DNA from 4 places in the Streptomyces sp. NBC_01445 genome. Region 3 is predicted to be linked to each of the others. Evidence: riboswitches for the same ligand, from Rfam matches in the RefSeq annotation. Region 3 holds a riboswitch; each other region holds the start of a gene.
The links. Region 3 has a riboswitch for cyclic di-AMP ahead of OG574_RS12225 (M23 family metallopeptidase). Riboswitches for the same ligand answer to the same signal wherever they lie in the genome.

Region 1 (7,565 bases), 2.9 Mb from region 3:
GGGATCGTGGCGGTGGTGTGGGTCGCCGTCATCACGGTCCTCTTCATGCTGCCGCAGGTCTCGCCGGTCACATGGGAGACGTTCAACTACGCCCCGATCGCGGTCCTTGTGGTCCTCGGATTCGCGGGCGTGTGGTGGCTGGTGTCGGCCCGGCACTGGTTCCTCAACCCGGAGCACGCGCGGACCGTCGCGCGTGAGGCGGGGCGCGTGGGAGCGCCGGAACCGGTCGATCCGTGAGCGGCGGGCGCCCCGCCCGGCCGCCCGTGTGACATCCGACAGGCCGCGGAGGCCGATACCCGATCGGCCTCCCGGCCCCGGCGGGCTATGCTCGGGGATGCGTCGGCGCGGGCCGGCGCGTGGACCCTTAGCTCAATTGGCAGAGCAGTGGACTTTTAATCCATTGGTTGTGGGTTCGAGTCCCACAGGGTCTACCGCGTGAACAGCGGCCCGGACGGCTTCGGCCGGCCGGGCCGCTGTGCTGTTCCCGCCGAACTCCGCCGGCCCTCACGCCTCCCGCAGGTACCGCCTCTTCACCGCCGTCAGCGCGACCGCGTACAGGGCGAGGACCGCCGCGAGGAGCGCGTAGTACACGGGCGGCAGGGGAGTCATGCCGAGCGGGCGGGCGGCGGGGGTCAGGGGCAGCAGGATGCCGACGGCGGTCAGGGACGCGACCGCCCAGCGGACCGGGCCCGGGGTGCGCGGGGCGCGGCCGGTGCGCAGGAGCAGCATCACCAGAGCCTGCGTCAGGAGGTTCTCGGTGAACCAGCCCGAGTGGAACGCAGCCTCGTCGGCCGCGCCCGCCGTGGAGCGCAGGGCGAGCGCGAGGACGCCGAAGGTCGCGAGGTCGGCGGCGGCGTTGAGGACGCCGAACCCGGTGATGAAGCGCAGGAAGTCGCGCGGGCGCAGCGTCGTGGGCCGGCGCAGGGCGTCGGGCGCCGGGCGGTCGAAGGCGAACGAGAGCTGGGCCCCGTCGAAGCACAGGTTCTGCGCGAGCACCTGCGCCGGGAGCATCGGCAGGAACGGCAGCAGGAGGCCCGCCGAGAGCATCGCGATCACGTTGCCGAGGTTCGAGGAGAGCGTGACGCGCAGATACGTGGCGATGTTGCCGCTGCTGTGGCGGCCCGCGGCGATCGCGTGGCCGATCGCGGTGAGGTCCTTGCCCGGCCGGTCCGCGGGCTGCGCGAGCACGATGTCCGCCGCGTCGCGCGCCACGGGGACCGCGTCGCGCGGGCAGATCCCGACGTCGGCGGCGCGCAGCGCGGGCAGGTCGTTCACGCCGTCGCCCAGGAAGCCGACGGTCGTCTCCCCGCCGGCGCGCAGGGCGGTGACGATGCGCGCCTTGTGGGCGGGGGTACAGCGGGCGAAGACGGTGGTGCGGTGGGCGAGGCGGGCCAGTTCCCCGTCCGTGAGCGCGTCGAGGACGTCCGCGGTCTGTACGTCGCCGGGGGCGAGCCCCAGATCGCGCAGGGCGCGAGCGGCGGTGCCGGGGTGGTCGCCGGTGAGCACCTTGACCGTGACGCCGCGCTCTCCGAGATCGCGCAGGGCCTGCGCGGCGGTCGGCACGAGGGCGTCGGTGAAGGCGACGAAGCCGGTGAAGGTGAGGCCGCGTTCGTCGGCGGTGCGGTACGGGCGGTGCCGGGCGGGGCGTTCGGCGGTCGCCACGGCGAGGAGCCGGAGCCCGTCGCCGGACAGCGCCGCGGCCCGGGCGAGCAGGCTCGCGCGCTCGGTGTCGTCGAGGGCGCACCGGTCGAGGACGTTCTCCACGGAGCCTTTGACGGCGAGCGTGACCGTGCCGAGGCCGCCGGGCCGCCGGACGACGGCGGTGGCGAGGCGGCGTACGGGGTCGAAGGGCAGGGCGGTGATCCCGTCGTACGTGTCCGTGACGGCCGGGTCTGCCGCGAGGCCCTGCGTGATGACCGCCTCGTCGAGCGTGTCCGGGGTCGGCAGGTCGGCGAGCTGGAGCGTCCACCAGGCGGCGACGGCCGCCCAGTGCAAGGCGTCGGGGTCGGTGCGGGCGAGGTCGACGGCCGGGCGGTCCTGGGTGAGGGTGCCTGTCTTGTCGACGCAGAGGATGTCGACGGCGCCGATGTCGTGCAGCGCGGGGAGCCGTTTGACGATGACGCCGTGGGTGCGGGCGAGCAGCGCGGAGCCGCGGGCGAGCGCCGTCGTGACGATGACCGGCAGCATCTCCGGAGTGAGCCCGACGGCCACCGCGACGGCGAACGGCAGGGTCTCCAGGCCCCGGCCGCGCAGCGCGGCGCCCGCCATCAGGACCAGCGGCGGCGTCAGCAGCATGAAGCGGATCAGGGTCCAGGAGATGCCGTGCACGGAGCGCTCGAACGCGCTCGCCCCGCGCGGTGCGCCGACCGTGCGGTGGGAGGCGGCGAAGCGGGTGCCGGCGCCCGTCGCGAGCACCACGGCGCTCGCGCTCCCGGAGGCCACGCTGCCGCCCTGGAAGCACAGATGCGCCGACTCGCCGTCCGTGGGCAGGTCCACGGGCCGCTTGTCGACGGGCACCGACTCCCCGGTGAACGCGGCCTGTTGCACGGTCAGGCCCTGCGCCCGCAGGAGGCGTACGTCGGCGGGGACCAGGTCGCCGGGACCGAGCAGCACCACGTCGCCGGGCACCAACTGGCTTACGGGGGCCTCGTGTTCGGCCGGTGGGGCGCTCTCGTCGTCGCCGGGGCGGCGCAGCACGGTCGCCGTCGTCGCGACCAGGTCGCGCAGGCCCGCCATGGCGCTGTCCGCGCGGCGCTCGCCGGCGGAGCGCAGGCCGCAGCTGACGGCGACCAGGACGAGGATCACGCAGGCGGTGCCCCAGGCCGCGACGGTCGCCGAGACGAGGCCGAGGCAGAGCAGGACGCCGGTGAACGGGTCGCGCAGGCTGCGGGCGGCCAGGCGGGGCCAGGACAGGGGACGCGTATCCGGCAGGACGTTCTCGCCGTGGCGGGCGAGGCGCCGCTCGGCCTCCGCCTCGGTGAGGCCGCGCGGGCCGCTGTCGAGGGAGCGCAGGAGCTGGAGGGTCGTACGGCCGGGGTCCGTCTCCGGGGCTGTGTCGGTCACTCTCGGGCGCCGTCAGGGATTCTCGGGTGTCGTCACCGTCGTCTTCTCCCGTTCATCGGACCGCGAAAGGCTCCCCGGCAATGGGTTCGAGCCTTCAGTTTAGGGGCGGAACTTCTGCCGCCCTCCGCTAGTTTCTACAGAGCTGTAGAAGATCAGTACGTGTCGATCGAGGAGAGTCATGGCCCTGTGGGATCGCTTCAAGGAGTCCGCGTCGACGATGCAGACGCAGCTCATGGCGAAGAAGAACGACCTGAAGAGCGGCGCCTTCCGTGACGCGAGCATGGCGATGTGCGCGCTGGTCGCCGCGGCCGACCGGAACATCGACCCGGCCGAGCGCAGCCGCGTGGCCCAGCTCATCTCCACGAACGAGGTGCTGCAGAACTTCCCGGCGGACCAGCTCCAGAGCCGCTTCGACGCGAATCTGAACAAGCTGACCGCCGACTTCGACTTCGGCAAGGTCAGCGTCCTCCAGGAGATCGCCAAGGCGAAGAAGAAGCCCGCCGAGGCGCGCGCGGTCATCCAGATCGGCATCGTCATCGGCGGCGCGGACGGCGACTTCGACAAGGCCGAGCAGGCCGTCGTCCGCGAGGCCTGCCTGATGCTCGACCTGCCCCCGCACGAGTTCGACCTGTAGGCGGATACACCGAAGGCCCGGAACCATTGGTTCCGGGCCTTCGGCCTTCAGTAGCGGGGACAGGATTTGAACCTGCGACCTCTGGGTTATGAGCCCAGCGAGCTACCGAGCTGCTCCACCCCGCGTCGGTAAACACGACTCTACGCCATTGCGGCGACAGAACGCGAATCGGTTGCCCGGCGTTCCATGGTCCGCCGCCTCGGGCCCCTTTCACCCGGTCGGTCCCGCCAGGTCGCCCGCCGCCTTTTGCAGGGGAACCCTGGGGTGGGGCCCGACGACGTGCGCAGGCGCGGGACCGACGCGGACGGTGGCGGGAGACGAGCGGTGGGGCAGCGAGGAGGACACGGGCGAGAGGCGGAGCAGGGCCTGTCCCGGGCCCGGTTCTTCGTACGTCTGCTGCCCGTGCTGCTCATCGTGGTCGGGGCGATCTACGACTACGTCACGCCGTCGACGTTCACCGGCGTGCCCCTCTTCACCGCCGCCCCGCTGGTCGCCGCCCCGTTCTTCTCGCCCCGCGGCACTTTCCTGACCGGCCTCGCGACCGTCGCCGTCGTACTCGGGGTGCATCTCAGATACACCCGCAGTTACGACACCGATGCCATCACCGAACTCGTCACGGTCGTCACCGTCGCCGTCCTCGCCTGTGTCATGAACCGCGTCGTGCGGCGGGGCAGTGAGCAGCTCACCTCCGTGCGCCAGATCGCCGAGGCGGCCCAGCGCGCCGTCCTGCCCGAGCCAGCGGAGCGCATCGGCGGCCTGGAGATCGCGGCCCGCTACGAGGCGGCCCAGGAGGGGGCCTTCATCGGGGGCGACCTGTACGCGGTGCAGGACACCCCGCACGGGGTGCGGCTCGTCGTGGGCGACGTACGCGGGAAGGGCATGGGCGCGGTGTCCGCCGTGGCCGTCGTCATCGGCGCCTTCCGGGAGGCGGCCGAGCAGGAGGCGACCCTGGAGGCGGTCGCGCAGCGCCTGGAGCGGGCGCTCGCGCGGGAGGGGCTGCGGCGCAACGGCCTCGACGAGTCCGAGGGTTTCACCACGGCCGTGCTCGCCGAGATCCCGCACGGCAACGCCCTCGTACGGGTCATCAACCGCGGCCATCCGGAACCCCTGATCCTGGGCGGCGACGGGGCGCTCAAGGTCCTGTCACCGCCGGAGCCCGCGCTGCCGCTCGGGATGGGTGGCCTCGGCAGCTGGCCCGACCGGGCGTCCGAGACGGAGTTCCCGTCCGGGGCGACGCTGCTGCTCTACACCGACGGTCTCTCGGAGGCGCGCGACGCGGAGGGCACCTTCTACGACCCCGCGGCCCGGCTCGCGGGGCGGATGTTCTCGGGCCCCGATCCGCTGCTGGCCGCGCTCACCGCCGAGGTCCGCCGGCACACCGGGGGCGGCACGACGGACGACATGGCGCTGCTCGCGGTGAGGCGGCCGTGAAGCAGCAGTGAAGCAGCCGTGACCGCCGCCTTCACCTTCCGTAGTCGAACGGCGTCGCTGCGCATAACATTTGACAAACCGTCAGATGAGCGGCCCGCTCCGACGGCCGGTCAACTCGCCCGATTCCGCCCGCTCGTGCCCCGATAAGTCCAGGCCAAAGGCGTTAACGATCAGTCGGAACGGCTTGGAATCGGACCCCGGTGTCTATTAACGTTCGATAACGCAGCGCGGTCGTCCCAGCCGTCACAAGAGATGGCTCCGTGCGCACGCGCCTAATCCCGCAAGGGAGCCGGGGAACCACCAACTTGGGGTGAATCGGACGTCTTTCCTTGCGGAAGGCGTCGGTAGGAGACCTTCCTGCTCCGAACCCGTCAGCTAACCCGGTAGGCGAGAAGGAAGGAAAGGAGCGCGCCCCCGTGGCGTCCAACCGGCCTGCCCCAGAGTTCTCCTACGCGCCGATCGACGAAGAGTTCGGCGAAGCGGACGAGCGGACCTGGGACGAGTGGAATCCCACCGAGGAGTCCGTCCGCCCCGTACGCGGCAGGCACCGCGTAGCCAAGCAGCGCGGCGGTCTCGCGCGCAGCTCCACAGTTCTCGGGGTCGGCGTGATCGCGGCCGTCGGCGCGGGCGGCATCGCCACCGCGCAGGGCGGCAAGCCCCCCGTACACATCTCGATGCCCGACCTCTCGGCCGTCAAGGACTCGCTGCCCGACGCCAAGTCGCTGCCCGGCGTGGGCGCGCTGATATCCGACGGTTCGGACGACGACTCGTCCGGCGCCGACGCGGCCCCGCTGACCGGCGCCGGCATCACCACCGCGGACGCCGAGCAGGGCACGACCGCCGGTGAGGCCCTGCGCGCCCGCATCATGCAGCAGGCCGAGCAGCAGCAGGACCAGGCCGCCGACGCCGAGGCCGCAGCCGCCGAGGAGGCCGCCGCGAAGAAGGCCGCCGAGGACGCGGCCAAGGAGCAGGACGCCGCGTCTGCGAAGGCCGCCGCCGAGAAGAAGAAGGCGGAGGAGGCTGCGAAGAAGAAGGCCGAGGCCGAGCGCCTCGCCAAGCTCGCCAAGAGCTTCACGCTGCCGGTCGCCTCCTACACGATCACCGGCACCTTCGGTCAGCCCGGCTCGATGTGGTCCTCCGGCTATCACACGGGTCTCGACTTCGCCGCTCCCACGGGTACGCCGCTGAAGGCGATCCACTCCGGCACCGTCAAGGAAGCAGGCTGGGCGGGCGCGTACGGCTACCGCACCGTCCTTGAGCTCCCGGACGGCACCGAGCTCTGGTACTGCCACCAGTCGTCCCTCAACGTCAGCGCCGGCCAGAAGGTGACCAGCGGCGACGTCATCGGCCGCGTCGGCGCCACCGGCAACGTGACCGGGCCGCACCTCCACCTGGAGGTCCACCCCGGCGGCCAGGCGACCGGAGTGGACCCCGCGCCGTGGCTGCGCTCCAACGGCCTGACCATCTAAAGGCTCGTAACCCGGCTCGTAACCCTCCGAACCCCGGTGGTCCTGACGGCAACCCCCCGACGTCAGGGCTGCCGGTCGGCCATGCCCGGAATATCTTGCTCCGTATCGGTGTTCCGACAGGCCATGACTTCTCTTCGCAAGCTTGGCTCGTCAGACCTCGAGGTGTTCCCGCTCTCCCTCGGCGGCAATGTGTTCGGCTGGACCGCCGACGAGGCGCAGTCCTTCGCCGTGCTCGACGCGTACGTCGCCGCCGGCGGCAACTTCGTCGACACGGCCGACGCGTACTCGTCGTGGGTTCCGGGCAACAAGGGCGGCGAGTCCGAGACCGTCATCGGCAAGTGGCTGGCCGCGCGCGGCAACCGCTCCGATGTCGTCATCGCCACCAAGGTCGGCGCCCACCCCGACTTCAAGGGCCTGTCCGCGAACACCATCAAGTCCGCCGCAGACGAGTCGCTGCGCCGCCTCGGCACGGACTACATCGACCTCTACTACACGCACTTCGACGACCCGTCCGTGCCGGTCGAGGAGATCATCACCGCCCTCGACGAGCTGGTGAAGTCCGGCAAGGTGCGCGCCATCGCCGCGTCGAACCTGACCCCGGAGCGCCTCCAGGAGTCCCTGGACTTCTCCGACCGCGAGGGCCTCGCCCGCTACGCGGCGCTCCAGCCGCACTACAACCTCGTCTCGCGCGACACCTACGAGGGCCGGCTCCAGGAGGTCGCCTCGCGCAGCGGTCTCGCCGCCGTCCCGTACTACGCCCTGGCGTCCGGGTTCCTGACGGGCAAGTACCGGCCGGGCACCGAGGTCGACAGCCCGCGGGCCGCGGGCGCGGGCCGGCACCTGCAGACCGAGCGCGGCGTGCGCGTCCTCAAGGCCCTCGACGAGGTGGCGCAGGCGCACGGCGCCGAGGTCGCGACGGTCGCCCTCGCCTGGCTCGCGTCCCGCCCGACGGTGGCTGCGCCGATCGC
Region 2 (7,565 bases), 7.2 Mb from region 3:
ATGACGCGGCCGGTGAACCCGCCGGCCACCTCGGTCGACAGATAGCGGCCGTCGAGGGCCGCGAGTGCGGTGAACGTGCCGTGCGGATCCTCGACGCCGAACGCGAGCATGTCGGGGCCGGTGCGCGCGTCGCTCGGGGTGTCCGTGGGGGTCACGTCGACGCCGAGCACGAGCGCCCCGCCGGCCGTCGCCCGGGACGTGGAGGCCACCACGGTGCGCAGCGTTCCGACGCGGGCGATCACCCGTACTTCGGCGGCGTCGGCCTCGATCTCGTAGTGGTGCCGCTCGTCGAGCCGGACCACAAGGCCGCCGGTGCCGTCCGCCGGGTCGAGGTGGGCGCGGACGCGGCAGGAGAGGTGCTGCTGCCGGTGGCCGACGAAGGTGACGTCGGCGGCGTCGGGGCCGCCCCCGAGGGCGTGGAGCGTCAGCCGGCCCGGCCGTTCCTTCGTGGTGCAGTGCCGCGGGGAGCGGTGACGGAGCGAGATCCAGGAGGGGTGCAGATCGGCGTCGTCGAAGTCGTCCGTGAAGGGTTCGGCGGAGGCGGGCGCGGGCCCGGCCGTGGCCGGCGGGCCGACGACCGGCCAGCCGTCCTCCCAGGTGACCGGCGCGAGGAAGGTCTCGCGGCCGAGCACGTGCCAGCCGGGGGTGCCGCCGCGCGGCCGCACTCCGAGGAACACCATCCACCACGTGCCGTCGGGCGCTTGCACCAGATCGGCGTGGCCGGTGTTCTGGACGGGTTCGTCGGTGCCGCGGTGGGTCAGGACCGGATTGGCCGGGCAAGGTTCGAAGGGGCCGGTGGGCGCGGGGCCGCGGGCCACGGAGACGGCATGCCCGCGCTCGGTGCCGCCCTCGGAGATCAGCAGGTACCAGTGGTCGCCCACGTGGTACAGGTGCGGCGCCTCCGGGGCCTTGGCGCCCGGCGTGCCGGACCACAGCGGGCGCGGCTCGCCGAACGTCTCGCCGGTGTACGGGTCGATTCGCACCTGGGAGATCCCGGCGACCGTGACCCAGCACGCGCCGTCCTCGTCCCAGGCGAGATCCGGGTCGATGCCGGGGACGCCGGGCAGCGGGACCGGGTCCGACCAGGGGCCCGCCGGGTCGGTGGCGGAGACGAGCAGGTTGCCGCCGCCCTCGCTCACATTGGTGGTGATCAGCCAGAAGCGCCCGCCGTGGTGGCGCAGCGTCGGCGCGTAGATCCCGGCGGAGGAGGGTGTGTCCCAGGGCAGCCGCAGCTGGCCGGGCCGGTCGAGGACGTTGCCGATCTGCCGCCAGTGCACCAGGTCGCGACTGTGGAAGAGCGGCACCCCGGGGACGTACTCGAAGCTCGAGCACGCGAGGTAGTAGTCGTCGCCGACGCGGCAGACGCTGGGGTCCGGGTGGAACCCGGGGATGGCCGGGCGTGGGTCTGCCATGCTGTCTCTCTCCGTGGTGTCGAAGCGCTTCGATCCGCGGGGAGAATATGTACGGGGGTGATGGCGCGCAAGGGGTTGGACAGGACGACAAAGGGCCCTGAAGTCCCTTCATGCTTACGGGACTTCAGGGCCACGGCATCATCGACGCGCTTCAACTGGCAGTCGTCGGGCTTCCGTTCAGGCGGAGTGGACCGCGGCGTCCTCCGTGCTGAGACGGGGGGAGCCCTTGGAGCGCAACTGCGCTGCCACCGGATCCGCGGGACGCCGCGTGTGTCAGTCCGTCACCGACTGGCACGCCGCCGCGACCTCCACCAGGAGGTCCTCCTTGCAAGGCACGCACGGCGCAAGCCTGGTCTGCCTGCGACGACTGCGAGCCTCATTGTGGAACCGGCTGTCAGTACGCGCCGTTCACGTTGTCGATCGAGCCGTACTTGGCGGCCGCGTAGTTGCAGGCTGCGGTGATGTTGGCGACCGGGTCGTAGCTGTTCATCGACGTGCCGGGCACGTGGTACGCGGTGAACGTGGGGTCGATGACCTGCAGGAGCCCCTTGGACGGGGTTCCTGCGACAGCGTTGGAGTCCCAGTTGTTGATGGCCAGCGGGTTGCCGGAGGACTCGCGCATGATGTTGCGGTGGATGCCCTCGTAGGTGCCGGGAATGTTGTGCTTGGCCATTATGTCGAGCGACTCCTTGATCCAGCCGTCGAGGTCGTTGGTGTAGGTCTTCTTCGCCGGGGCAGCGGCGAGCGTGGTCCGCTGCTCGGAGCGGTCGGCCCGCTCGGCGGACGCCCTGGTGGCTGCCGGCTTCTCTGCGGGCTTGGCCGGGCTCTTCTTGCCGAGCGTGAGCTTGACACCGGGGTGGATCAGCCCCGGGTTGTCACCGAGGGTGGCTCGGTTGTCCGCGTACAGCTTTTTCCAGCCGCCGCTCAGAGAGTGCTCTCGGGCGATCTTGGCGAGGGAGTCGCCCGCGGCGACGACGTACGTCGTGGGGGCCGCGGCGCTCTTTGCGGCCGGGGCGGCCTGCGGCGCTGCGCCGGCGCTGGTCGCGCCGAGCACCGGGAGAGCGAGCACAGCGGCGCCCGTGCCTGCGGCGGCGATTCCCCGGGTGAGCGAGATGGACTTGGGGCGGCGGTGCTTTCCCTTTGAGGGCATGACGAGTTCCTCTCCGTCGCCTACGAGGTGAGCTGTCGGGTTCGGACGGGAGATGTCCGGTCGCACTGCGAATGCGACTTCACCCCGAGCCGTTCCGGAAACCGGGTCGGCGGCTTACCTGGGTCCCCCGCTCCTGCCGTGCGTAACCGAGTGGGTGGGAGGGATTCCGGACGGCGGCAGGATTCGGCGTTCCATCCGGATTGACGGTGACATTAGGCGAGAAAGCGCGGAGAGAACAAGACCAGAATTCCCATAGCGAAATGTGAGAGCCCTGACTTGGGCGACCAGAACCCGCAGCTCTCTTTGATCGAAAAGCCCAACCTTCTTTGATTAGAAGGGAAGTGGGCTCAGCAGAGCTCGGGGCCCGCGTCCGTCCGTGTGACACGGTTCACTGAATGGGATGTGGGTTGCAATCCCAGTCGATGGCGTATCGGAGGGGGATATTTCGTAGGAATATCTCGCTATATAGGCAGATCGCTCCGTACGCCTCTAATCGTCCGAAAAGGGATTTTGTAGAGCAAGACGGACATAGTGCTATGTCGCATTCAGTATCAAAAGGGGCGTATCGCCATCAATGCTGGCCCGGTCGCGCGGCCCGACGGACGTCCCGCTGTGCGGTTCGTGAGCGGTGTCGATCGGGGTGGTGCCTGAATGTGGCCTTGGGTGGTTCGGCTGGGGGATCGGCGGAGGTGAGGCCGGCGGGTTCCGTCATCGGAGTGCACTTCCCGTCGGCCTGTTGAGCTCGCGGGATACCCGGGGCGGGATAGGTGAGGGCTCCGATGCTGAGCCCGGAGATATTGCCGGCTCAGGATGTGCGCGAGCTCAGAAGACGGTCTGCATGTGATGGGGATTCAGTTGCCGATCGTCGCTGGTATGCCAGTGAAGGTCTCGGCTCGGACCGGGAGGAGGCTGCTGAAACCCTATGCAGACTACGGGTTTCCGGGCAGTTATCTATCTGCGTGGGAGGCCTGGTCGATCCCGGGCCTCAGTGGTCGACACGGCGAGGAACGGGAATTCCGCACGCACCTGCGCCGGGTCGGATTCGAACCGAAGGTCCGCCGCGAAGAAGCTCAGGAATAGGGGCAGTTGCTCGGGCATGGAACGTGACGGCAACGTCGGAGTTGCGGCGCCGGTGCAGATGCGGACAGAGGAGGAACTCGGCTGGGCGCGCGGCTAAAGGCCGTTCCGACATGATCCGCGAGTTCGTGAGCGTCCGGTCGTCTGTCGCCGGTGCGGGTGCCCTGTTCGGCGAGGCCGAGGTCGTGCAGCTGAGCATGGCGCGGTGCACGCTTTTGCCTTTGATTCGCCAGTCACGCGGGACACTTCAGACCATCATCCGAGCGAAGGGGTGCTGGACGCGAGTGCGAACGCCCTCGTGGGATCGGCGCGTTCCTGTTTCCAGGCAGGAAACGCCGCGTTGGGGTGAGCCGTGGGACGGGCCGCTTCCTCGGGTCCGGTTGTGCGGTGGGTCGATCGGACGCGGGCGGCTGGTGCCGGGGTGTGCGGGCGTTAGCGGCGTGCAGGGCATCTGACCGACGCCGGGGCGAGATGGTCCGTTTCCCTGCGGGTGCCGCTACCGGTGTTCCGGGTTTTCGTAGTCGTGGCGGCAGCCGGCGTCCCAGGCGGTGCGCTGGTTGCCGTAGGCGGGGATGCCACCGAGATCTTTCAATGCCCGGGCCAGGTGCAGCAGGTTCCAGGTCATGAACGTGGTGTTGCGGTTGGTGAAGTCGTTTTCGGGGCCGCCGGAGCCCGGGTCGAGGTAGGAGGGGCCGGGGCCGGCCTCGCCGATCCATCCCGCGTCGGCCTGGGGAGGGATGGTGTAACCCAGGTGCTGCAGGCTGTAGAGGACGTTCATCGCGCAGTGTTTGACGCCGTCCTCATTGCCGGTGATCAGGCAGCCGCCGACGCGGCCGTAATAGGCGTACTGTCCTGCGTCGTTGAGAAGGCTGGAACAGGCGTAGAGGCGTTCGATCACCCGCTTCATCACGGAGCTGTTGTCGCCCAGCCAGATCGGGCCGGCCAGCACGAGGATGTCGGCGGCCATGACCTGACGGTAGAGGTCCGGCCAGGCGTCGGTCTTCCAGCCGTGCTCCGTCATGTCGGGCCACACGCCCGTGGCGATGTCGTGGTCGACGGCCCGGACGGCGTCGACGTGGACTCCCTGGGCTTCCATGATCGCGGTGCTGCGGCCGATCAGGCCCTGGGTGTTGCTCGTCTCCGGCGAGCGTTTGAGGGTGCAGTTGACGACCAGCGCCCGCAGGTCGTCGTACTGGGCCGGAGGCACGTCGGTGGCGGGTGACGAAGTGGTCATACGATCCTCCCAGAGCCCTGTCGCCACCTGGTGCGCGGTGACTTGTCCACTTTGCCCAGCGTGGGGCCCGGCCGACGGCAGCCGCCACAGCAGTGGCCTCCGAATGGCCCTGGTGGTCTGCACGTGCGGTCGGCTCGATTTGGTGCTGTGCGGCCTGCTGGTACAGGACACGGGGACCGACGGCGAGGTCGTCAACCATGCTCGGATGACTGGCACGCTCGCCCCGCTCTCAAGATTCCGGAGAGCGCCTCCGGCAAGCTCTGGGAAGGGGAGGGGCTTCTCCGCCCCTGAGCTTCCTGTGTAGATCAACCTCGACTCCCGGCTGATCGACGTGCGGGGCCCGACTGCCTGGCGGTGGACTGCCTGCGGTCTCAATGATTGATTCTGCTTGGAGTCGCACGTTTACGAGCATGTATTGACACTCCTCGGGCGGGGCGCCATAGTCTTCCGCAGGCAATTGGGCTGCAGAGTTTTGGCATTGTCAGGTGCATGCCGATTCCTGGTCGGTGATGGCCCTCCCCTCGCTCCACGTCGATTGGAGAGAACTCGGCACCAGGGCACCGGTGCCCGGCATGCGCGTAGAACCGGGAGAGGGGGTGAGCGTCCGCCCAGGAGTTGGGGCGACAGAGCCACCTCAGCCGTATCGCGGTCACCGCGGCGCAGTCGTTACCGCCCGCAGCACTCATGCGAGAAGGCGGTGCCCAGAAGTTCACGTCCCTGCTCACCTTCAACACCCCCTTGAGGAGCATCAGATGAAACGAGCGTTGACACGCATTGCGGTAGCGGCCCTCGCCGCACTCGTCCCGTTCATCGCGGCACCTGGCGCACAGGCGCAGACCTTCGGCGGGAACGAACTACTGTCGTGGACGGTAAGCGGGGCTCCCAGTGAGGGACTGACATCCCTCAACTTCCCGATCACCGTGAACACCGGCACCGCCCATGTATCCGGGACCTACTTCGCGATGCAGTACGGGTTCACCGGACAGAGCGACATCGGGTACACAGGACTGCAGCCGCGGCCGGATGCGAACGGGCACCAGCGCCTGCGTGGAGTGTTCTCTTCCTTCATCAGCGGCACGACAAGCACGCACGCCAACTGTTCGGACGGGGCTGACGGCGGCGCCGGCGTCAGCTGCGGAGTGGACTTCGACGCCGTGTACGGCCACACCTTCCGCGTCGAGATCGCCCAGGTCGGCACGGACACCTGGTCGGGCACAGTCGTCGACACCAACAACGGTCAGCGGATCCCTGTCGGCACCTACAAGTTGCCCGCCGGCTCCGGCAACCTGAAGGCCTCCCAGGCGGGTTTCATCGAGTATTACAACGTTCCGAGCTGCGACCAACAGCCGCGGTACGACGTCACGTTCGGCGGACCGTCCTCCGGGTCCCTGTCCGGCACAACGAAGTGGGTCAAGGAATACGGAGAGTGCGCCGGCTACGGCAGCACCCAGGTGACCACGGTCGGCGCAGGTGTGCACGTGACCCGCGGTAGCGCGGGTTAGCACGCCAGGGGCAGGGCTTTGGTGTCGGCCCTTGGGGCGATGTCGCGGCTGCTGGATCGACCTCGGGCTGATGGCTTGCCAGGGGCGGCCTCCCTGGGGCCGCCCCTCGTTCACGCGCCTGCCGCCGACGCAACCTGTAACGTCGACATGCATGACAGCAGAGTCACCGGCGCGGACTGTGCAACGCCTGTTCCCGCTGCTCGCCGAGGGGAAGAGTGCGGAGGCGGCGGCGCTGTTCGCCGACTCGGTGTCGTTCTCCATCCCGCACCCGCCGGGCATTCCCTGGGTACCGGACGTCGACTCGGCGGAGGGCATGCGGAGGTTCTTCGAGCTGCTGCAGACCCATGTGCAGGCCAAGGAGTTCGACCTCCGCCAGGTCATCGCCGAGGGCGACGATGTAGTGCTCATCGGACGCATGGTCTCCGAGGTCAAGAAGACGGGCCGGGACATCGACACCGCGTTCGCCCTGCACACCACAGTCCGGGACGGACGGATCACCCGCTACCACCTCTACGAGGACAGCTACGCCGTTGCCAGGGCCTACTTCGACGACTGATCGCCGGGCGGGCTCGCTCAGCTTCTGACCTCTGGCCTCGAACGTCGCATCGCACGCACTCACCGACGCGATGTTCTGCGATAAGCGGCCGGTGACCTCGCGAGTAGATCTGGCGTTGCCGGCCGAACGCCGGCGTGGGCCGCCTACCGACTGCTGCCGGCCTGACGGCCCGGCCTCACTTCAGGAGCCGGGCGAAGAGCCGGCCCCCGTCATCCACCTCGAACCACGGGGTACCAGCGTGCCCGCCCAGATTGGCGTGCAGCGTCTTCTCCTTGGTACCGAAGGCATCGAACAAGTCCAGGGCCGACCGCCGGTCGTCCCCTTCGTCATCCCACTGCAGCAGGAACTGCACCGGACTGGTGACCCGCCGGGCCTCCTCGCGCTGGGCGCGGTGCACGTGACCCCCGGCGAAGGAACCGGCGGCCGAGATGCGCGGCTCGACCACCGCCAGCCGAATGCCGACGGCGGCCATCCCCGAGTACCCGACCCGGCCGCCGGTCTCCGGCAGCGAAAGGAGGGCGCCCAGGGTGGTCCGCCATTCGGGGCCCGGCGACGAGGTCTACGGCGGTAATCCGAAGCTGCGCACCACCGTGGAGGAACGCGGTACCGGCTACGTCCGCGCGGTGGCCCGCAC
Region 3 (7,565 bases):
CGAGAAGGCGCTCGCGCAGCCGCTCGCGCTGGGCGGGGGACAGCTTGAGGCCCTCCTCCAGGTAGCGGTCGGTGGAACCCCACGTCTTTGCGACCGTCTCGAAGGCGGCGGCCAGGTATGTGGCGCGGGCGTCGAACAGGGGGCTCAGCAGCTCCATGACCTCGGGGGACATCGCGTCCTTCGAGGCGCTGCTGCGGTGCACCTTGTAGCGGCGGTGTGCCGCGTTCGACTCCAGGTAGTCCGCCTCGATGGCGTCGCGCTCCACACCCACGGCCAGGAGCGTGACCGCTATCGAGAGGCCCGCGCGGTCCTTGCCGGCCGCGCAGTGCATGAGCGCGGGCACGCTGTCCTCGGCGAGGGAGTGCAGCACCTGGCTGTGCTCGGCGGTGCGCTCCGCGATGATCGCCCGGTACGACGTGATCATGCGGTCCGCGGCCTGGCCCTCGGAGAGGGCGGCGCGCAGCTCGTCGAGGTTGCCGTCGCGCACCATCTGCCAGAACTCGGCCCCGTCCGCGGGGTCGGTCAGCGGCAGGTTCACGTTCCGCACGCCGGGCAGCGTGACGTCAGGGCCTTCGAGGCGCTGGTCGGCGGCGTTGCGGAAGTCGAAGATCGTGTGCAGCCCGAGCGAGGAGAGGAACGCGGCGTCCTCATCCGTGGCGTGCGCGAGGTGACCGCTGCGGAACAGCACGCCCTGCTTGACCCGACGGCCGTCCACAGTCGGGAGGCCACCCACATCGCGGAAGTTGCGCACTCCGGCCAACTCGGGCTCGGTGGACGGGACCTGCTGCGTCACGGGGGCTCCTCCCGGTCGGCCGCGGCGCTGCTCGCCTGCGGGCGCCTTCGACGATACGACATGGCTGCCAGGGGCAACCATGTGAGAGGCGGCAGGCGATTGCGTATCGAATGCCCGAAATGAACCGATAGATAGGCAATCATGGCGTACGGGGTAACTAACTCTGAAATGGCACCATATGGTAGCCGATAGGTGAGCAGGGTCATAGCGGTGACCGTGTGTGGCGGCGGAGCCGAATGTATTTCCAGCAGGTATCGCAGTCGCAAAGATCGTAAATAGACGGAGCGTGACGTCCTTTTCCGGAAAACGCCGTTTAAGGATCAAGAACCGGGCTGTCCAAGGGATTTCGCGCCTTGTCCCCGCGCTCCCCGCTCGCTTACGTTCAGCGCAATCCGGACGGACCGCCTCATCCTGCCGCCGCCCGGAATCCGCACATCGATCCGTGCTCGGCAGGAGCGGGGGACCCAGGTAGACCGCCGTATCCGGCACACCGGCCACGGCTCGGGGTGAAGCCGTGCCCGAAAGGGGCACGGCCGGGCAGCTCCAGCCCGAACCCGACAGCTCACCTCGCAGGCGACGGAGAGGAATCCCCATGCCCGCGAAGGGTAAGCACCGCCGTCCCAAGTCCCAGGGCTTCGCACGCGTGATCGTCGTTGCCGGAGTGGGTGGCGCCGCGCTCGCGCTGCCGCTGATGGGTGCCACCGGCGCCCACGCCGCGACTCCCGCGGCCGCTCACTCGGTCGTGAAGGCCGCGGCCGCTCCCGCCGCTGCCAAGACCTACGCCGTCAAGGGCGGGGACACCCTTTCGAAGATCGCCGACGAGCAGAACGTCAGCGGCGGCTGGAAGAAGCTCTACTCCGACAACCGCTCGGTCATCGGCGGCGACCCGTCCGTGATCCACCCGGGCCTGAAGCTGACGATCGGCCAGAAGGCCGCGGCCACCGCCACTCAGGCCTCCGCGCCCAAGGCCGCGGCGGCGACCACCACTGGTGCCGGCTACACGCTGCCCGTCCAGGGCGCCTCCATCGGTACGGCGTACAAGACCGCGGGCGCCATGTGGTCCAGCGGCTACCACACCGGTGTCGACTTCGTGATCCCGACGGGCACCCCGCTCAAGGCCATCGCCGCGGGTACCGTCGTGTCGGCCGGCCTTGACGGCGCGTACGGCAACGAGGTCGTCATCCAGCACGCCGACGGCAAGTACTCGCAGTACGCCCACATGTCGTCCCTCTCCGTCTCGTCCGGGCAGACCGTGACCGAGGGCCAGCAGATCGGCCTCTCCGGCGCGACCGGCAATGTCACGGGACCGCACCTGCACTTCGAGATCCGCACCACCCCGAGCTACGGCTCGGACGTGGACCCGGTCGCGTACCTCCGTGCGCACGGGGTCTCGCTCTGACTCCGACGATGTGACGTCGTTCCGACCCTGACGGTGTGACGTGAAGGGGCGGGTCCGGTTCCGGGCCCGCCCCTTCGGCGCAGCCTCCTCCGCATCCCCGTCGTATTCCTGAAATCGCGAAACTGACCAGGTGGGCTATATCACGCCCCGTCAACCCCTTCCTACGGTCGCGTAGGTCACATCGCAGGGTGAAAGATGTGTGGTCGTGGCAAACGAATCGAGATCACTCAGCGGCGGCACGATTCGGTCCTACGCGGCGGTGGGGGACAGCTTCACCGAAGGCGTCGGGGACCCCGGTCCGGACGGGGCCTTCGTGGGCTGGGCCGACCGTCTCGCCGTCCTCCTGGACGACCGGACCCCCGAGCACTCCTTCCGGTACGCGAACCTCGCCGTGCGCGGCAAGCTCCTCGACCAGATCGTGGAGGACCAGCTCCCGCGCGCCGTGGAACTCGCCCCGGACCTGGTGACCTTCGCCGCCGGCGGCAACGACATCATCCGTCCCGGCACCGACCCCGACGACGTCGCGGAGCGCTTCGAGAAGGCCGTGGCCCGGCTGACCTCCGCCGTCGGCACGGTCATGGTGACCACCGGCTTCGACACCCGGGACGTCCCGGTCCTCAAGCATCTGCGCGGCAAGATTGCGACGTACAACGGGCATGTGCGCGCGGTCGCCGACCGCTACGGCTGCCCGGTGCTCGACCTGTGGTCCCTCAAGACCGTCCAGGACCGCCGTGCTTGGGACGACGACCGGCTGCACCTCTCGCCCGAGGGGCACACGCGGGTCGCGCTGCGGGCGGGGCAGGCGCTCGGCGTCGAGGTGCCGGCGGACCCGGACCAGCCGTGGCCGGCGCAGCCGCCGCGCGGCACGCTGGAGGTGCGGCGCGACGACATCCACTGGGCACGGGAGTTCCTGGTGCCGTGGATCGGCCGACGGCTGCGGGGCGAGTCGTCCGGGGATCATGTGGCGGCGAAGCGGCCGGACTTGCTGCCGCTCTGACGGGAACGGCGCGCGTCATGGGGGAGCTTGCCTTTGGGGGCGGCTCCCCCGCGCATTTCCCCTGGGGCCACCCCGTGCTCCCTGTCTCCGGGGGCCACCCCGTGCTCCCCCTATGGGGAGCCCGACGTCGCGCCGCCGTCAGCTCGTCGCAGCCGGCGTCGTTGCCGTCAGGTCCGCCCGCTCAAGTCCCAGCTCGCGGGCCAGCGCGTCGTCCACCCACTCCTGCATGCGGGTCCGCGAAACCGTCCCCGTGTACGCGGTCATCTGGACCGCGAGCCCGTCGAGGAGCGCCGTCAGGCGCAGCGCGGCGCCGGCCGGGTCCGGGCAGCGGAACTCGCCCGCCGCCACGCCTTCCGCGACGACCTCGGTGAGTGCCGCCTTCCACTGCTTGTCCAGGTCGCGGGTGACCTCCCGCAGCGCGGGCTCGCGCAGCGCCGCGGACCAGCCCTCGATCCACAGCCGCCACCCCTTGGCCTGCCCGGTCGGCGCGTACCACCGCACGGCCGAGCGCAGCCGGCGCAGCGCCGTCGTGCGCTTGCCGAGCAGCTTGCGCAGATGCGCCAGGTCACCCTCGGCGGCGTGCGCGAACGCGGCCGCGACGAGCTTTTCCTTCGTCGAGAAGTGGTACAGAACCAGCGCGTTGCTCACCCCGAGCGCTGCGGCGACGTCGGCGATGCGCACGGCTGCCACGCCCCGCGCCTCGATCTGCTCGATGGCGGCCCGCAGCAACTCTTCGCGCCGCTCGGCCACGCTCAACCGCACTCTTGCCACGCGGTAACCCTACACACGGGCGCCGACGGTGGGCGCCGGGCGGCCAACCCGGCGCGAACGCCTCGTGCACGACTCTTGACAGTGCCCAGTGGTGCCCGTCACAGTCTCGCTTACTGACTGGCCGTTCAGTCAATAGGCCGTCTCAAGAACAACTGTCACGCCCGTGCCCAGCCGTGCAGCAGGAGTCTCCCCGTGACCCAAGCGCCGCCGATACCGCCGACCGAGCCGTCCGCCACGGGCGCGCCCGACCTGCCTGACCTGTCAGAGGGCTGGGGCGAACAGCGCTCCAGGCTCAAGAAGGACCTGCGCAGGCTGGACGTGCTGTTCTTCCTGATCTGCACCCTGGTCGGCCTCGACACGATCGGCTCCGTGGCCGCACAGGGTCCCCAGGGCCTGACCTGGATGGCGATCCTCGCCCTCGCGTTCTTCCTCCCGTACGGACTGCTCGTGGCCGAACTCGGCTCGGCCTTCCCCGTGCAGGGCGGCCCCTACGTATGGACGCGCCTGGCGTTCGGACGGCTCGTCGCCGGTGTGAACCAGCTCCTCTACTGGATCTCCAACCCCGTCTGGGTGGGCGGCAGCCTGTGCATCATCGCGCTCACCACGTGGGAGGAGTTCTTCACCCCGCTGCCGGGACTCTGGAAGTACGCGGCCGGCCTCGTCTTCATCTGGGGCGGCGCGCTGGCCGTCGTACAGTCCGTGCGCATCGGCAAGTGGGTGCCCATCGCCGGCGCCGTCGCCAGGATCGTGCTCCTCGGGTTCTTCCTGATCTCCGTGGTGGTGTTCGCCGTCCAGCACGGCGTACACGCGCTGCCCGCGGGGGAGTTCGTCCCGACGTACGCCGGATTCGTGGCACTGGTCCCGGTCCTGATCTTCAACTACGTCGGCTTCGAACTGCCCAGCTCCGCGGCCGAGGAGATGACGAACCCCCGGCGCGACATCCCCCTGTCGATCCTGCGCTCCGGCCTCGCGGCCGTCCTCCTCTACGGCGGCCCGATCCTCGGCATCCTCTTCGTGCTGCCCAGCCAGGAGATCGGCAGCCTCGGCGGCTTCATCGACGCCTGCAAGGCCGTGTTCACGGTCTACGGCGGTTCGATCGCGGCCGACGGCACCGTCACGCTCACCGGCCTCGGCTCCGTATTCGGCGGGATCGCCGCGGCGGGCCTGATCATCGGCCTGCTCACCTCGGGCGTCACCTGGGCCATGGGCGCCCACCGCGCGCAGGCCGTCGCCTGTGCGGACGGCGCGGGTCCGGCGTGGCTCGGCCACATCTCCGAGAAGCACGGGACGCCGGTACGGGTGAACCTGCTCTCCGCGGTGCTCGGCTCGATCCTCTTCGTGGTCGCCCTCAACCTCACGGGCGGCAACGGCGAGAAGTACTTCGCGGCGGGCCTCGGCCTGACGATCTGCACCACCTTCATCTCGTACGTCATCACGTTCCCCAGCCTCGCCGTGCTGCGCCGCAAGTACCCGGACACACCACGCCCGTACGCCGTTCCGGGCGGACGCGTGGGCGCGTGGGTCGTGAGCGTCCTCGCCACCGGGTTCGTGGCGTTCACCGTGATCGTGCTGATCTGGCCGGGCTTCGGGGTCGGCTGGTTCGGCTCGGCGGGCAGCGCGGCGGACTCGCTGCCGGAGTCGTTCGCCGGCCAGCGCGCCCAGTACACACTGAGCCAGGTGGTGCCCCTGGCGCTCTTCGTCGGCATCGGGCTCGTCTTCTACGCCCTGGGGGCGAGGACGCGCAGGCGCGTGGGCCAGTAGCGCGCTCGGCGCAAGGGAGGGCCTTCCCCGTGGCGGGGAAGGCCCTGCGGCGTGTCGGGTCCCGACGGACGAATTTGTCGCGTCAGTGTGCTCTTGTGAGGAACCCCGGGGGTCCCCCCGGGAGGAATCGCATCCGGTGATGGCGATGCGGAGCATCGCCACGGCAGCGGGCGCGGAGCGCCCGCAAGGAACTGGGCCGGAGTGCCCGGTGAGGAATGCGCGCTGTTCGAATGCCGGTACGTCAGGCGGCAGGTAACGTCACGGCCGTGAAGTTGACCGTGCAGGTGAAACTCCTGCCGACGCCCGTGCAGGCGGCGGCACTTGAGGCAACCCTGAAGGCCTGCAACGAGGCCGCGACGTGGGTGTCGTCCGTGGCGTTCGAGAAGGACATCAAGCGCAACTTCGCCCTGCGCGAGCACACCTACACGGCGGTCAAGGACCGCTGGAGCCTGGGAGCGCAGGCCGCCCAGCACGTCATCAAGAAGACCTGCGATGCCTACCGCACGTTGAGGGCGAACCTGACGGCCGGGAATCTCGGCAAGCCGGGCTCGCAGCGTTACCGGCGGGCAGTCGAGAAGTCGATCGCCTTTCGGCCTGAGGGCGCGCAGCCGTATGACGACCGGATGCTGTCCTGGCAGTACACGCAGCGCACGGTGTCGCTCTGGACGCTGTCGGGCCGGATGAAGCAGGTGGCGTTCACTGCCGCCCCCGATCATTTGGCCCGCTTGGCCCTGTGCCGCAGGGGCGAGTCCGACCTGCTGTTCCGCGACGGCATGTGGTTCCTGATCGCCACCTGCGAGGTCCCCGAGGCCGAACTCAACACCACCGTCACCCAGTTCCTGGGGATCGATCTGGGGATCGTGAACATCGCGACCACCTCGGACGGTCAGATCATGGCCGGGCGCCGGCTGAATCGCGGGCGTCTGCGCGAACGCACCCTGCGTATGAAACTCCAGCGCAAGAACACCCCGTCCGCCAAACGGCGCCTGAAGAAGCGGCGCCGTAAGGAGGCGCGGCGGGTGCGGGACATCAACCACAAGATCGCGAAACATGTGGTGGCCGAGGCAGAACGCACCGGTCGCGGAATCGCCCTGGAAGACCTCACGGGCATCCGCGCACGGGTACGGCTTCGCAAGCCCCAACGGGCCACCCACTCCTCCTGGGCTTTTGCCCAGCTCGGAGAGTTCATCGCGTACAAGGCCCGCAAGGCGGGGGTGCCGGTGGTGCACGTCAATCCGGCGTACACCTCCCGCACCTGCGCCCAGTGCGGGCACATCGACAAGGCGAACCGGGTCTCCCAGGCCCGTTTCGTATGCCGGTCCTGCGGTGTCGTTGCACACGCGGACTGGAACGGCTCCCGCAACATCCGCCACCGTGCGGAAGAGTTGTGGCGACGCGGGGTGCAGTCAACTGCCCCAGACCCGCCCCGGAACTCCGGGGGTGGGACAGGACGCAAACGCAGCACCACAGCCAGTGGCGCCCGTTGTGCAAGCCCGGGACTTTTAGTCCCAATGCCGCGTAGTTAAGCCGGGATGGTAGCTGTCGAGTCTCGTGAACCCGCTGGTGGTTGGGGTGTCTTGACCCATTGGGGATGGAGTCGGTAGCGGCCATGACCTGACCTGATGAGGAACTTCTGCGTGATCCATTGCCCCATCTGCGCCGAGAGGCTGCGGATGTGGTCGATTTTGAGGGCGTCAGCGATCTGCCGGGGAGTCCAGTCCTGGCCGGGATCGGCTGCCGCCAGGAGTCGGAAGACGTGGGAGCGTCGATCGGTGTTCGCCGGGGACGGTGGCAGGGCTGTGGGCTGCTCGGTGGCGGCGAGGACGGTGATGTCCAGGCGGTTG
Region 4 (7,565 bases), 5.7 Mb from region 3:
CGCCATGACGGCGATCTACGACACGATCAAGTTCGTCAGCTGCGAGGTCGAGACCGTGTGCCTCGGGCAGGCCGCCTCCGCCGCCGCCGTACTCCTGGCCGCCGGGACGCCGGGGAAGCGGGCCATGCTGCCCGGCGCGCGCGTGGTGATCCAACAGCCGGGGCTGACCGAGCCCGCGCAGGGCCAGCCGACCGACCTGGAGATCCAGGCCCGTGAACTGGTGCGCATGCGCGCCCAGCTGGAGGAACTGCTCGCGCGGCACACCGGGCAGAGCCGAGAGCGCATCGCCGCCGACATCGAGCGGGACAAGATCCTTCAGGCCCAGGACGCCGTGGAGTACGGGCTCGTGGACCGGGTCATCGAGAACCGCAAGCCGTCCGGCTCGGGCCACGGCGCCAGGTGACCCGGCGATGCTGCCGCCCGAGCTGCCCCCGCTGCCCGCGCTGACGCGCGCCGAGTGCGAACTCCTCGACCGCTATCTGGAAGTGGTCGACCTGCTCGGAAGGATCAACCCGGCCAGGAGCGACCACACGTATGGCGGACTCCGGGCCGCGCAAGCACTCGTCGGCGGGGCGACGGCGCTCAGGGACGCCCTGACGCTCATGCATCAGCGGGGCGAGGCCGAGCTCCACGCGACGACGCTGGCTCGGGCTTTGCGGCTCCTGGACGGAGAAAGGAGGACACAACGGGTCACAGTGCCGCCGGAGTCGGTCAATTGACGGTCCGTTCAAGACCGAAGCGATCGATCCGAACCGTCCGGGCCGGGGTCGAAACGGACCAGAAGAGGTACCCACATACGGCGTAGCCGGTACTCGCACATGCGAACCGGAAAAGTTGCGCGGAACGCCTACGCGAAGTCGGGAATTCCGCCTTCCGCTGCTGGTGCGGGGCTCGTTGGGACCCCCGCACCGGGGTGGAGAAGTGTGCTGTCCACCCGATTGGATCACTCGTGAGGACACTCACACAACGCCGATTCCGCTCTGCGTTCGCGGTGTTTGTGCGTGAAGATCCCTTCCGACGACAAGCCCCCGCCGCCGCGGCGGGGCGGTCCGTGCGGACGCCGAGTCCTGCCGCCGTACGGATGCCAGGTCGACAGAAGTGGATCGGCAGGAGTGGAGGACCCAGGCACGACGGGCCGCCGGAGCTGTTTTCCGGGCCGGCCCTTGGGGTGAAGCCGCACTTCGCGGCCGGGCAACTTCGCCAGCCCGAATCCGACAGGTCATCCTTCACAGGCGGCTGACGAAGGGTTGCGCATGACTGCGCTCAATCGTGTCCCGTCGCTGCTGACCCGGGCCGGCACCGCCTCGGCCCTCACGCTCGCCGTAGCGGGCGGCAGCCTGCTGGTCCCAGGAGCCACGCCCGAAGCGGAGGCCTCGCCACCTGCGACGAAGGCTCTCCAGATCGCGGCATCAAGGAAGGGAAGCCCCTACCAGTGGGGCGCCTCAGGACCGCACAGGTTCGACTGCTCGGGCCTGACGGTCTACTCGTTCAAGCGAGTGGGCAAGAAGCTGCCCCGTACCGCCGCCCAGCAGTACAACAAGACCCGCCATGTCTCCGCGTCCCATCGCAAACGCGGTGACCTGGTCTTCTTCCATTCGGGCCGCGGCGTCTACCACGTCGGCATCTACGCCGGGAAGGGAAGGATCTGGCACTCGCCGAAGACCGGTGACGTGGTGCGGCTCCAGCGGATCTGGACGAAGAGCGTCTGGTACGGGCGCGTGCGGTAGCGCCACCTGACGGGCTCCTGGGGCCCTGGCGGCCCGTCAGGCGTTACCGGGTGCACGCGCCCTCCCCGGCCGTCTCGGAACCGCGCGATGGGGTACTCGTGGTCGTATGGACGAGGACCGACCGGCCGGCGACGAGGATGCCCCACGCAACTCAGGTCCCAGGAGCGTGGGGCGGGACCGGCACGAGACGCCGCTGGAGCGCGCGGACCGGAACTTCGGCGAGCTGCTCCAGGAGCTGAGAGTCACCCAGACGGGCGTGCAGATCCTCTTCGCGTTCCTGCTGACGCTGGCGTTCACTCCAAGGTTCCCGGCACTGGACGGCGTGCAGCGCGCGACGTACATCGCGACGCTGCTGCTCGCGGTGCTCGCCGCCGCGCTGTTCACGGCGCCCGCGGCGCTGCACCGCGCGCTCTTCGGGCGGGGTGCCAAACCGCAGATCGTGCAGATGTCCTCGCGGCTCGCCGCGGTCGGCCTGGGCGTTCTGATGCTCGCCCTGGCCGGGTCCGTGCTGCTCGTCGTGGACGTCACCGCGGGGCGGGCGGCGGGCATCGCGGCCGGGGCGGGCACGTTCGCGGTCTGTGCGGGCCTGTGGGGCGTGCTGCCGCGTCTGGTGCGGCGCTCACTCACGCGGGCGCAGGAGAAGACGGGCACCCCGTCCCCGTAGCCGCGCCACCGCAGCCGGCCTTCACACCGACTGGACGGGGACCGTCCACGGCAGGGCGATCCACACGGTCTTGCCGCCCTCGGGGGTGGGCCTGACCGACAGGCTTCCGCCGCACTCGGAGGTCAGACAGCGGATGATCACCATGCCGCGCCCGTTGTCCTGCTGGACGGCGGCCGGGAGCCGCTTCGGGTAGCACGGGTGGCTGTCCGTGACGCCGATGCGCAGGTGTTCGTCGCGCTCCAGCTGCACGTCGACGGTGAAGACCGGCGACTGCCCGCGGGTGTGCATCACGGCGTTCGTGGCGAGTTCGGAGACGATGAGCCGGACCGTGTCGGCTGTTTCCGCGTCCCGCGGCATGCCCCATTCGGCGAGTACGTCACCGACATATGTGCGGGCCGACGAGACCGAGGCAGGATCGCTCGGCAGAGTGACGGATGCTTCCTGGTGATCTGCCATGGCGACGTCGTCCCTTTTTTCGCCGGGGCCTGAATCCGACACATGGCGGATGACTCGAGGCGACCCCCGGACTGGTGCTTCGCGCCAGACTGCCACTCCCGCTCCTCCAGTGGAGCCGATCCCCCGAGATATGCATATATCTGTCGCTCGAAGCGGTGAACTCTGCGTTGGTGGACCGCATTTGGGCGTACGCCGCCGGCTTCCTCTACCGTCGGCTCGGAACACGATCCGCCGGGCCGGAAGGAGCCGGGCCGCAGGTCCGAGGAGACAGAATGAAACACGGTCCGGCGGTGCGCCGCCGCAGGCTCGGCGCGGAGCTGCGCGCGCTGCGCGCCCGCGCGGGGTTCACCAGTGGCGAGACGGCCCGGCTCGTCGGCTGGCACCAGTCGAAAGTGAGCCGTATCGAGACCGGCCGCAGCGGCGTGAAAGCGTCGGACGTACGCCTCCTGCTCGACGCGTTCGAGGTCACGGACCCCGGCATACGGGACCTACTGGTCGCGCTGGCCGGGTCGGGGGACGACGGCGGCCAGCACTGGTGGCACGCCTACCGGGGCCTTCTGCCGCCCGCCTACCGGGACTTCATCAGCCTGGAGTCGCAGGCGTGCCGGGTCAGGACGGTCGAGACGTCCGTCGTGCCGGGCCTTCTCCAGACGCCCGACTACGCGCGTGCGGTAACCAGGGCCGCGCTCGACGGGCTGCCGGACGGGCAGGTCGACGCCCTGGTCGAGGTGCGGATCGCCCGACAGGACGTGCTGCGTTCGGCGTCGCCGCTGCGGCTCAGCGCGGTACTCGACGAGGCGGTGCTGCGGCGGCCGGTGGGCGGTCCCCGGGTGATGGCGGAGCAGCTGCGTCATCTCGCCGCCGTGGCGAAGCTTCCCCATGTGCGGCTACAGGTATTGCCGTTCACCGCGGGGGAGCATGTCGGACTAACCGGCCCTTTCGTTGTGTTCTCATTTCCGAACACTTCTGATCTGGACGTAGTAGTTCTCGACCATTTGACGAGTAGCCTCTACCTCGAGCGGAAAGAAGACCTCAAGGCGTACACGGACGCCTTCGACGCCCTTCGGATCCACGCCCTTTCGCCCGGGGACTCACTGGATTTCATCACCGGGATCGCCGGAGCGCACCCCCCACCGGACAGTGAACGCACGTAAGGAGGCACCATGTCAGCTCTGCCTCGGTACGTACCATCCGCCGCGGTTCCCAGCACCTCTCTGCACGACGCGTCATGGCGGCGAAGCAGCCGAAGCACCGGAATGAACAACTGCGTCGAGACGGCTCCGCTGCACCACGGCCCTTCGGCCGGACTCCTCGCGGTGCGCGATTCCAAGCGCACGGCCGGACCCGCCCTGCTGTTCTCGCCCTCCGCCTGGGAGGGGTTCCTCAGCTCCTTGCGGTGAACGCCGAGTCGGGAGCGTTGCGGCTGATCACCCGTACGGCCTCGGCGATTTGATCGTCGGTCAGGTCGGCGCGGGCGGTCAGCCGCAGCCGTGAAATGCCGTCCGGCACGGACGGCGGCCGGAAGCAGCCGACGGCGAGGCCGGCTTCGCGGCAGTCGGCCGCCCAGCGCACGGCCTCTTCGGGGGACGGCGCGCGCACGGAGACGACGGCGGCGTCCGGTCGAACGGCCTGGAGCCCCTCGGCAGTGAGGAGTTCGTGCAGCGAGGAGGCCACGGCGCGCGCCCGGTCGGCGCGCTCGGGCTCGCGGCGCAGCAGGCGCAGGGCCGCGAGTGCGGCGCCGGCCGCCGCGGGCGCGAGGCCCGTGTCGAAGATGAACGTCCGTGCGGTGTTGACTAGATGGTCGATCACCCGGGCGGGACCGAGGACGGCGCCGCCCTGGCTGCCGAACGACTTGGAGAGGGTGACGGTGACGACGGTGTCGTCGGCGCCCGAGAGCCCCGCCGCCTGCGGCGCGCCCCTGCCGCCGTCACCGAGCACGCCGAGTCCGTGTGCGTCGTCGACGATCAGGCCGGCCCCGAACTCCCTTGCCACTCCTGCCAGTTCAGCCAGTGGAGCGGCGTCGCCGTCCACCGAGAAGACGGAGTCGGAGACGACGACCGCCTGCCCCTGATGCGTGTCGAGGGCCTTACGGACGGCGCCCGGGTCGGCGTGCGGGACGACCTGCGTGGCGCCGCGGGCGAGCCGACAGCCGTCGATGAGGGAGGCGTGATTGCTCGCGTCCGAGACGATCAGGGAGCCGTGCGGGGCGAGCGCGGTCACGGCGGCGAGGTTGGCCGCGTAGCCGGACGACAGGACGAGTGCCGCCTCGAAGCCGCAGAACGCGGCCAGTTCGCGCTCGAGTTCGGTGTGCAGTTCCGTGGTGCCCGTGACGAGCCGGGAGCCGGTGGCGCCGCCACCCCAGCGCAGCGCCGCGTCCGCCGCTCCCCCGGTGATCTCGGGGTGGCGGGTGAGGCCGAGGTAGTCGTTGCTCGCGAGATCGAGGAGCGGGTTCTCAGCGGGGCGGGGACGCAGCGTGCGGACCAGTCCGGCGCCGCGGCGCACGCGCTCCTGCTCGTCGATCCAGCCGAACGGCGATCCCGCCATGTGAGTCCCTCCGACGGCCGTGTCGCGGCCGGTTCTCGAGCGGGGTGTGCTGTCCCGTGCCCGCTGCGTCTTTGTAGGCAGTGCACAGACACTAGCGGGACATCCAGCCACCCAGGATGTGGCAATACCCACACGCCGAACCGGCAGAGTTGTCCGAAGCCTCCTTGGCCTGAGCAGGGGACGTAGGTCAGGATCGGGCCATGGACCTGCTGAACACGCTGGTGGACAAGGGGCTGCGGCGCGAGCTGCCGAGCCGCGAAGAAGCGCTCGCCGTTCTGGCGACTTCCGACGACGAACTGCTCGATGTGGTGGCCGCGGCCGGCAAGGTGCGGCGCCAGTGGTTCGGCCGGCGGGTGAAACTCAACTATCTGGTCAACCTCAAGTCGGGCCTGTGCCCCGAGGACTGCTCGTACTGCTCGCAGCGGCTCGGGTCCAAGGCGGAGATCCTCAAGTACACGTGGCTGAAGCCCGACGAGGCGTCGAAGGCCGCGGCCGCCGGTGTCGCGGGCGGCGCGAAGCGGGTCTGTCTGGTGGCGTCCGGGCGCGGCCCGACGGACCGGGACGTCGACCGCGTGTCGGAGACCATCGGCGCGATCAAGGAGCAGAACGAGGGCGTCGAGGTGTGCGCCTGCCTCGGTCTGCTGTCCGAGGGCCAGGCCGAGCGGCTGCGCGGCGCGGGGGCCGACGCGTACAACCACAACCTCAACACCTCCGAGGGCACGTACGGCGACATCACGACGACGCACACCTATGCGGACCGCGTCGACACGGTGCAGAAGGCCCACGCGGCCGGTCTGTCCGCCTGCTCCGGTCTCATCGCGGGCATGGGCGAGAGCGACGAGGACCTGGTCGACGTCGTCTACTCCCTGCGCGAACTCGACCCGGACTCGGTGCCGGTCAACTTCCTCATCCCCTTCGAGGGCACGCCCCTCGCCAAGGAGTGGAACCTGACGCCGCAGCGCTGCCTGCGGATCCTCGCGATGGTCCGCTTCGTCTGCCCCGACGTCGAGGTGCGGATCGCGGGCGGGCGCGAGGTGCACCTGCGCTCGATGCAGCCGCTGGCGCTCCACCTCGCCAACTCCATCTTCCTCGGCGACTACTTGACGAGTGAGGGCCAGGCGGGCAAGGCGGACCTGGACATGATCACGGACGCCGGGTTCGAGGTCGAGGGCACCGATCAGGTGACGCTGCCCGAGCACCGGGGCGGGCCGTGCGGTTCCGAGGCTGCGGCGGCCTGCGGTTCCGGCGCGGGTTCGGCCTGCGGTTCCGGCGGGGGCTGCGGCTCCCATGAGGAAGGGGGCTGCGGCTCGCACGAAGACGCTGCGGAGTCCCTGGTCGCCGAGGTCCCCGAGGCGCGTACGGACCTCGTCGCCGTACGCCGCCGGGGTGCCGGTACGGATCTCGCGCCCAATGCCTGAGGGGCCGGGACTGCCGGTGTCGGGGCTGCCCGTGGCGGAGCTGCTCGACCTCGACCGGCGGCACGTCTGGCATCCGTACGGTCCGATGCCGGGGCGGCAGGAGCCGCTCGTCGTCGAGTCGGCGGCCGGGGTGCGACTCCGGCTCGCCGGCGGGGGCGGTGGGGTCGGTGAAGGTGCCGAGCTGGTCGACGGGATGTCGTCCTGGTGGTCGGCTGTCCACGGCTACAACCACCCTGTGCTCAACGAGGCGGTGCGCGACCAGCTCGGCAGGATGAGCCACGTCATGTTCGGCGGGCTCACGCACGAGCCCGCCGTCGGCCTCGCGAAACGCCTTGTCGACATGTCGCCCGAAGGTCTGGAGCATGTGTTCCTCGCCGACTCGGGCTCCGTGTCCGTCGAAGTCGCGATCAAGATGTGCCTCCAGCACTGGCGTTCCCTCGGGAAGCCGGAGAAGCGCCGCCTGCTGACCTGGCGTGGTGGCTACCACGGCGACACCTGGCAGCCGATGGCGGTCTGCGACCCCGAGGGCGGTATGCACGAGCTGTGGTCGGGCGCGCTGCCGCAGCACGTGTTCGCCGACGCCCCGCCGGCCGCGTACGAGGAGGCCTACGCGGATCATCTGCACGAGCTGATCGGGCGTCACGCCCATGAGCTGGCCGCCGTGATCGTGGAACCCGTGGTGCAGGGCGCGGGCGGGATGCGGTTCCACTCCCCCGCGTATCTGCGGGTCCTGCGCGAGGCCTGCGACGCGCACGA

Region 1: linked by a shared signal. The riboswitch ahead of OG574_RS25310 (M23 family metallopeptidase) and the one ahead of OG574_RS12225 (M23 family metallopeptidase) in region 3 are both predicted to bind cyclic di-AMP.
Region 2: linked by a shared signal. The riboswitch ahead of OG574_RS45025 (transglycosylase SLT domain-containing protein) and the one ahead of OG574_RS12225 (M23 family metallopeptidase) in region 3 are both predicted to bind cyclic di-AMP.
Region 4: linked by a shared signal. The riboswitch ahead of OG574_RS37980 (C40 family peptidase) and the one ahead of OG574_RS12225 (M23 family metallopeptidase) in region 3 are both predicted to bind cyclic di-AMP.

Annotation. Positions count from the first base shown of each region.
Region 1 covers NZ_CP109485.1:5,536,715-5,544,279, forward strand. Annotated here, with positions in the region: gene OG574_RS25280 (amino acid permease) at 1-237, shown strand, start outside; tRNA gene OG574_RS25285 (tRNA-Lys) at 359-431, shown strand; gene mgtA (magnesium-translocating P-type ATPase) at 505-3,063, opposite strand; gene OG574_RS25295 (tellurite resistance TerB family protein) at 3,242-3,697, shown strand; tRNA gene OG574_RS25300 (tRNA-Met) at 3,749-3,822, opposite strand; gene OG574_RS25305 (PP2C family protein-serine/threonine phosphatase) at 4,022-5,128, shown strand; cyclic di-AMP (ydaO/yuaA leader) riboswitch at 5,388-5,533, shown strand; gene OG574_RS25310 (M23 family metallopeptidase) at 5,545-6,597, shown strand; gene OG574_RS25315 (aldo/keto reductase) at 6,721-7,565, shown strand, end outside.
Region 2 covers NZ_CP109485.1:9,837,691-9,845,255, forward strand. Annotated here, with positions in the region: gene OG574_RS45020 (glycoside hydrolase family 43 protein) at 1-1,412, opposite strand, end outside; gene OG574_RS45025 (transglycosylase SLT domain-containing protein) at 1,807-2,562, opposite strand; cyclic di-AMP (ydaO/yuaA leader) riboswitch at 2,565-2,729, opposite strand; gene OG574_RS45030 (flavodoxin family protein) at 4,136-4,873, opposite strand; gene OG574_RS45035 (hypothetical protein) at 5,626-6,375, shown strand; gene OG574_RS45040 (nuclear transport factor 2 family protein) at 6,527-6,931, shown strand; partial or broken gene OG574_RS45045 (alpha/beta hydrolase) at 7,107-7,475, opposite strand; partial or broken gene OG574_RS45050 (IS701 family transposase) at 7,480-7,565, shown strand, end outside.
Region 3 covers NZ_CP109485.1:2,623,990-2,631,554, reverse strand. Annotated here, with positions in the region: gene OG574_RS12230 (tyrosine-protein phosphatase) at 1-793, opposite strand, end outside; cyclic di-AMP (ydaO/yuaA leader) riboswitch at 1,202-1,382, shown strand; gene OG574_RS12225 (M23 family metallopeptidase) at 1,386-2,192, shown strand; gene OG574_RS12220 (SGNH/GDSL hydrolase family protein) at 2,398-3,189, shown strand; gene OG574_RS12215 (TetR/AcrR family transcriptional regulator) at 3,328-3,960, opposite strand; gene OG574_RS12210 (APC family permease) at 4,153-5,721, shown strand; gene OG574_RS12205 (RNA-guided endonuclease InsQ/TnpB family protein) at 5,988-7,247, shown strand; gene OG574_RS12200 (IS4 family transposase) at 7,244-7,565, opposite strand, start outside.
Region 4 covers NZ_CP109485.1:8,325,831-8,333,395, reverse strand. Annotated here, with positions in the region: gene OG574_RS37990 (ATP-dependent Clp protease proteolytic subunit) at 1-403, shown strand, start outside; gene OG574_RS37985 (hypothetical protein) at 411-719, shown strand; cyclic di-AMP (ydaO/yuaA leader) riboswitch at 1,073-1,250, shown strand; gene OG574_RS37980 (C40 family peptidase) at 1,254-1,727, shown strand; gene OG574_RS37975 (DUF6328 family protein) at 1,834-2,391, shown strand; gene OG574_RS37970 (ATP-binding protein) at 2,413-2,847, opposite strand; gene OG574_RS37965 (helix-turn-helix domain-containing protein) at 3,120-4,001, shown strand; gene OG574_RS37960 (DUF397 domain-containing protein) at 4,011-4,247, shown strand; gene OG574_RS37955 (8-amino-7-oxononanoate synthase) at 4,231-5,391, opposite strand; gene bioB (biotin synthase BioB) at 5,592-6,809, shown strand; gene OG574_RS37945 (adenosylmethionine--8-amino-7-oxononanoate transaminase) at 6,802-7,565, shown strand, end outside.